Regions from separate parts of the Ruegeria sp. L12 genome, predicted to be linked through region 2. Evidence: riboswitches for the same ligand, from Rfam matches in the RefSeq annotation. Region 2 holds a riboswitch; the other holds the start of a gene.
What was found. Region 2 has a riboswitch for thiamine pyrophosphate ahead of thiD (bifunctional hydroxymethylpyrimidine kinase/phosphomethylpyrimidine kinase). Riboswitches for the same ligand answer to the same signal wherever they lie in the genome.
Positions count from the first base shown of each region.

Region 1: it holds a riboswitch for thiamine pyrophosphate, as region 2 does, so the genes downstream of both, thiB (thiamine ABC transporter substrate binding subunit) here and thiD (bifunctional hydroxymethylpyrimidine kinase/phosphomethylpyrimidine kinase) in region 2, are expected to answer to the same signal.

Region 1 covers NZ_JBQFMH010000006.1:66,632-70,035, reverse strand. The annotation lists gene ACR0K9_RS11340 (thiamine/thiamine pyrophosphate ABC transporter permease ThiP) at 1-1,097, opposite strand, end outside; gene thiB (thiamine ABC transporter substrate binding subunit) at 1,073-2,053, opposite strand; TPP riboswitch at 2,085-2,188, opposite strand; gene ACR0K9_RS11330 (ABC transporter substrate-binding protein) at 2,602-3,404, shown strand, end outside.
Region 2 covers NZ_JBQFMH010000004.1:146,685-150,088, forward strand. The annotation lists gene dnaK (molecular chaperone DnaK) at 1-352, shown strand, start outside; gene dnaJ (molecular chaperone DnaJ) at 427-1,575, shown strand; TPP riboswitch at 1,748-1,854, shown strand; gene thiD (bifunctional hydroxymethylpyrimidine kinase/phosphomethylpyrimidine kinase) at 1,901-2,704, shown strand; gene ACR0K9_RS08455 (FAD-dependent oxidoreductase) at 2,701-3,404, shown strand, end outside.

The DNA.
Region 1 (3,404 bases), on a different contig from region 2:
ATCACCAAAGGCGAAGCGGCCAGGCCTAGAATGCCGCTGATTTCGACAATTCCGTACCGACCGGCTGCAACAGCCATGGCCATGGGCAATGCCAGCATCAGCAGGGCCATCGTGCTGGCGATGGCGACAAGGATCGAAATCAATGCCGCACGGAAAACCAAAACTGGCATCTCGAAAATGCCCGAAGCTCCGGAAATCACTACAGCTGCCAGTGGCAAAAGCAGAAAGGCCGTCGCAGCGATGATCCAGAACCCATCGAACAGGGGCGCGCCACCGTCCCAGCGGCGAATGGGTCGATCCAGCCCACTTCCGAAGCCGTCGCCGCGCGAAAACCTCAGTGCGGCAAAGGCAGCAGCGGCTGTCAGGGCCAGTTGCAGCGCAGACAACAGCGCCGCCCGGCCCAAGTCGAATTCATAGGTAAAGGACTGATAGATCGCCAGTTCGATGGTCGTGGCGCGCGGTCCCCCACCCAAGGTCAGGGCGACGGCAAAGCTGGTCAGGCAAATCGCAAAGATCACCGCCAGCACGCCAGGCAGAATCCGCTTGAGCATCGGCAATTCGATCAGGCGGAACATCGTTCTGCTGTCACAGCCCAGTTGCGCGGCCAGACGAAACCTCTCAGCAGGGATTTCCTGCCACGCCTGCAAGACCAGACGCGTGGCCAGCGGCAGGTTGAAGAACACATGCGCCAACACAACGCCATGCAACCCGTAGATCCGTATCGGCGGCAGACCAAAGAGGCCCAGGACATCCGAAATCCACCCCGCGCGGCCAAAGACCTGCAACAACCCAAAGATCGCCACGATAACCGGCAGAATAAACGGTGCACCCAACAGCGCGATCAGGGCACGCCGCCCCGGAAATCGCCGCCGGGCCAGCGCGCGTGCCACCGGTATCGCCAATGCGACACTGAACAGGGCAGACAAAACCGCCTGCACAAGTGTGAAACGCAAAGCCACCCAATCCGCCGGGCCGAACCCACCGGCCGTATCAGCCCGCAGCGCAACAGCGGCCAGAGTCCCAAGGATCAGTGCAGCGACCAGAGTCGCCGCACCGATACCTGGCCAGGGACTTACTGGCTGAGCGCGCCCAGCCATTCCGCAAGCGCCTGATCACGTGCCACCGCGGCCTCTTCCGGAGAATACAGCAGCGATTTTTCTGGTTTGATCAGCGTGTCGAACCCATCCGGCAAACCGGACGCCGGGGTCACCGCCGGATACATCCAATTGGTGGTTGGAATGATCTGCTGAAACGCATCCGAGACCATGAATCGCAGGAACTGATCCGCCAGTTCTGACTGATCTGTTCCAGCCAGTTTGGCTGCAACTTCCACCTGCATGTAGTGGCCTTCGTCAAACGCGGCAGCCGCTTTACTGGCATCTTCTTCGGCAATCAGGTGATAGGCGGGCGACGTGGTATAGCTGAGTACCATATCCGCCTCACCCTCAAGGAACAGACCATAGGCTTCGGACCAGCCCTTGGTCACGGTCACGATATTGTCGGAAAGACCGGCCCAGATTTCCGGCGCTTCATCGCCATAAGCCGCCTTGACCCATAACAACAGACCCAGACCGGGCGTGGATGAGCGTGGGTCCTGAATGATGATCTTGGAGTCGCCATCGGCCAGTTCACGGAAATTCGCAGGTGCGCCGGCATCCGCATTATGGACAAAGGCAAAATATCCCCAGTCATACGGGGCAAACACGTCATCCGACCATTCGATGGGCAGCGCGTAGTCGGCGGCAATCGGGCTTGGTGCAAACAGACCGGTTTCCTTGGCTGCGGTGATCAGGTTCGTATCCAGCCCCAGCACCACATCGGCGTCCGAGTTTTCGCCCTCAAGCCGGATACGCGACAGCAGCGCAGCGCCGTCCTCGACGCCGACAAGGTTCAGGTCGCAGTCACAGACTGCCTCGAACGCTTCTTCTACTTTGGGGCCCGGACCCCAATCCGAGACAAAGCTGTCATAGGTATAAACGGTCAGCTGAGGCTTGTCGGCCGCCACGGCCGTTGTTGCACTCAGAAATCCCGCAGCAATCAGCAGATGTTTCATGTCATCCTCCATTGCGACGAGAGGGCAAGGATGGATGAACCGTCACCTTTCCCTCCGCCGGTTCTAGCCGGTTCAGGTTCAACGGGTTCGCCGATGGCATCTCAGCGTATTGATCACGCACCCCGAGGTAAGGGCTTGACTAGGTGGGAACGGATCAAAAGACAACCGGATTCTCGGTCTTTTGTGCCAGTCTTTGCTGGTCGGAATTGGATTGTATCAGGGGGCAGCCAAAACCATCTATATATCCGCGCGTATGACACCCGTCGGATCTCGGAAGCGAAGCGCGAATCCGGCTGACGAGATTCGACCCTGAATCGACGCGACCGACTCAAGCCACCGCAACAGATCCCCTTCAGAACGGACACGGCTGTATCCACAACCCATTGGCACCTTTAGTTTCTTCAATACATATAAAAATGTATAGACATATTATCATTTAATGTAACTATAAAAGTTAGGGTTGGACGCAATAGCCGTTCTTGAATAGGTTTGCCGCGCAGTTGGCAAGCGCAAGTAAGCATAGCGACCCGGGATGGAAGCGAAATTGATTGCAGCCCGGTCTGGCCACCGAACGGAGCGAATCCGACGATGGTAAGACCCTGACCTTCAAGCTTCGTGAAGGGGTCAAGTTCAGCGACGGGGCCGATTTCGACGCCGAGGTGGCGAAATGGAATCTGGAACGTTGGATGGGCAAGGACGATTTCAGCTGGATCGGCGTCTCCGACGCGATGGAATCGATAGAGACCGAAGGCTCGCACTGGCTGATCATCAACCTGAAACGCCCGGTTCCCGTTGCCTTGCTGGAACTGACCATCGTGCGCTTCCTGTCGCCCAACGCGGCGAATGCGGATGGCAATCAGACCGCGCCCGTAGGCACCGGCCCGTGGATGGTGATCGAAAATGACAACGCAGGCACCAAGCTGGTGCCGAACCGGAATTACTGGGGCGACGCGCCTGCCTTTGAAGCCGTCGAGCTGAAAGTGGTGCCCGATGAGCTGTCGCGCTCGAACGGGTTGCGCTCGGGCGATCTGGACGTGATCGGCGGTGACTGGGTGTCGCCCCTGTCGCCGCGTCGGGCGCGGGCGATGGAAAAGGCCGGGGACGCCACCGTCGTGGCCGAGCAGGGCACGACCGGCGTGTCACTGACCTTCTCGCCGAAATCGCCCAAGCTGCAGGATGCGCGGGTGCGCAAGGCGATCTCGCATTCCATCGACCGCAACGCCATCGTGGCGGTGCTGTATGAAGGCTTCGCCGATCCAATCAACAACGTCTTCCCCGGCGTGATCCCGGAAAGCGGCTCGCAAAACGAGGTGCCGACCCGCGACATCGAAGGCGCCAAGGCGCTGCTGGC
Region 2 (3,404 bases):
GGCAGACAAGGCCCGCAAAGAGCTGGTCGAAGCCAAAAACCAGGCCGAAAGCCTTGTCCACGCGACCGAGAAATCGATCGAGGAACATGGCGACAAGGTCGATCCGTCGACCGTCGAAGCGATCGAACTGGCGGTTGCCGCGCTCAAGGATGAGCTGGAATCGGATAATGCCGACAAGATCAAGTCGGGCATCCAGAACGTCACTGAGGCGGCCATGAAACTGGGTGAGGCGATCTACAAGGCGCAAGCGGAAGAGGGCGAAGATGAGCCCGCAGCCGCCGACGCAGCGCCGGGTGAAGATGACATTGTCGACGCCGAGTTCGAAGATCTGGACGACGACAAGCGTAACTAACGGGTAACCGGGCCAATTTGGGCCGGTCCGGTTGCCGGGCCGGCCCAATTACGTTGAGGCAGAAGGAAGAACTGATGTCCAAACGCGACTATTACGAAGTGCTCGGTGTGTCCAAGGGCGCTTCTGCGGATGAGATCAAGAAGGGCTTTCGCAAGAAAGCCAAGGAATTGCATCCTGATCGCAACAAGGACAATCCTGATGCCGAGTCGCAGTTCAAAGAGGCCAACGAGGCCTATGACGTGCTGCGCGATGCCGACAAAAAAGCCGCCTATGATCGCTTTGGCCACGCCGCCTTCGAAAACGGCATGGGCGGCGGCGGTGGTCGTCCCGGCGGTGGCTTTGGGCAGGGCGATTTCTCAAGCGCGTTCTCGGATGTGTTCGACGATCTGTTCGGCGACTTCATGGGCGGTCAGCGGGGCGGCGGCGGACGCCGTGCCGCACGCGGATCTGACCTGCGCTACAACCTGCGGGTGACGCTGGAAGAGGCCTATGCTGGCCTGCAGAAAACCATCAATGTGCCCACGGCGGTGGCCTGTTCGTCCTGTGAAGGTACAGGGACCGAAGGTGGCGTCGAACCCACCGCCTGCCCGACCTGTTCGGGGATGGGTAAGGTTCGCGCGCAGCAGGGCTTTTTCACCGTTGAGCGCACCTGCCCGACCTGTTCCGGTCTGGGGCAGATCATCAAGAACCCCTGTAAATCCTGTGGTGGCGCCGGTCGCGTCGAAAAAGAGCGCGCCCTGTCGGTCAACATCCCTGCCGGTGTCGAGACCGGCACCCGCATCCGTTTGGCGGGCGAGGGCGAGGCCGGAATGCGCGGCGGCCCTCCGGGTGATCTTTATATCTTCGTCGAAGTGTCCGACCACAAGCTGTTCGAACGCGACAGCGTGAACCTTTATTGCCGCGTGCCGGTCAGCATGGCCAAGGCTGCGCTGGGCGGGTCAATCGAGGTGCCCACCATCGACGGTGGCCGCGGCCGCGTCCAAATCCCGGCCGGCAGCCAGTCAGGCCGCCAGATGCGCCTGCGCGGCAAAGGCATGCCGGCCCTACGAGGAGGCGGCATCGGTGACATGTTCATTGAACTGGCTGTTGAAACGCCGGTCAATCTGACCAGCCGCCAGAAAGAACTGCTGCGCGAGTTTGACGATCTGGGCGAAGACAACCACCCGGAATCAAAAAGCTTTTTCTCTTCCGTCAAATCCTTCTGGGACGGTATGAAAGGCTGATACCGCACCAAGGGGGCTCAGTCCCCGCCGCCCTTTGGGCGACTCCCCCGAGATATTTATAGCCAGATGAAGTTGGGATCCCCTGCTTCATCTGGCCAAAAATATCCCGGAGCGCGAGGCAGAGCCTCGCAAAAAACACCTTGCGTCTTTCCTCCTTCCCTGAGATGTTCCGCGCCAACCGTTGGGGTGCCCTGATGAAGGGGCTGAGAGGTGCTGTTGCATCAACCCATCGAACCTGATCCGGGCAATACCGGCGTAGGGAACGGTCTCAACAAATCAGACGTTTTCCATGCCCCCGTTGCCCTCAAACAGATGGAGCACACGGATGGCACCTATTGCGTTGACAATCGCCGGATCCGACAGTGGCGGCGGGGCGGGAATACAGGCCGATTTGAAGGCCATGTCAGCTTTGGGCGTTTATGGCGCCAGTGTCATAACAGCTGTGACCGCGCAAAACACCCGAGCCGTGACAGCCGTGCATGGCATCCCATTGGATGTGATCACAGCACAGATCAATGCAGTCCTCGGTGATCTTGATGTGCGGGCGATCAAGATCGGCATGCTGGCCACACCTGACATCATTCAGGCGGTGGCGGATGCAACTTCTGGTTTCGAAGGTCCTATCGTGCTCGATCCGGTCATGACTGCCAAATCAGGGGATGCTCTGCTGGCGGATGAGGCGGTTCAGACGTTGCGAGAGCTTCTGTTGCCGCGCGCGACGGTGCTGACCCCGAACCTGCCCGAGGCCGCGCGGTTGCTCGATCGACCCTCAGCTGAGACGCCTGAAGACATGAATGCTCAGGGTCGGGCGCTGTGTGCGTTGGGCGCGAAATCTGTTCTGATGAAGGGGGGGCATGGCACCGGGGATGTTTGCCGCGATCTGCTGATCGAAGCCTCGGGGCCGGTCTATGAATTCAAGGCACCGCGGCAGGAGACCAGAAACACCCATGGCACCGGCTGCACTCTGTCCTCTTCGATAGCTGCTGGTCTGGCCCGGGACCTCACGCTCGTGGATGCTGTCGCGCAGGCGCATGGCTATCTGCAGGGCGCAATCTCGGCGGCGGATGATCTGAAGATCGGTCGGGGCCACGGGCCGGTACATCACTTTTACCGGGTCTGGCCCGCGTGATGGTCTGGTCCGTCATCGGGGCAGGTGTCGCCGGTCTGGCAGTGGCCAGTGAACTGGTTTCGCGCGGGGCGCAGGTGCAGGTGTATGATCCGGGCGGCCCACCGGGTCCGCATGGCTGTTCCTGGTGGGCCGGGGGGATGCTGGCCCGCTGGTGCGAATTCGAAAACGCCGAAGAACCGGTGTTGCGATTGGGGCAGATGGCCATCGACTGGTGGACTGCCCGCACGCAGGTGCATCAATGTGGCACGCTGGTTGTGGCTAATCCCCGTGACCTGCCGGACTTGCGCCGCTTTGCTCGTCGTACGCGCGGGTTTCAAGAGGTCAGTAACGGCGATATCGCCATGTTAGAGCCTGATCTACACGGGTTCAGCAGGGGCCTGCATTTCACGGACGAGGCCCATCTCGACCCCCGACAGGCCATGCTGGATTTATGCCGCGACCTGAAGGATCGAGGGGTTGTGTTTCACCGCAAACTCGCCCCCGCGCGGCTTGAAAATGCCATTGATTGCCGCGGGCTCCACGCGCGTGAAATCCTGCACGACCTGCGCGGTGTGAAGGGTGAGATGCTGGTGATCCGATGCCCCGACGTGACTCTGACCCGCCCGGTGCGCCTGCTGCATCCGCGTATGCCGCTCTATATCGTGCCGCGCGGCGACGGCGTCTACATGCTGGGCGCAACGATGATTGAATCCGAGGACAG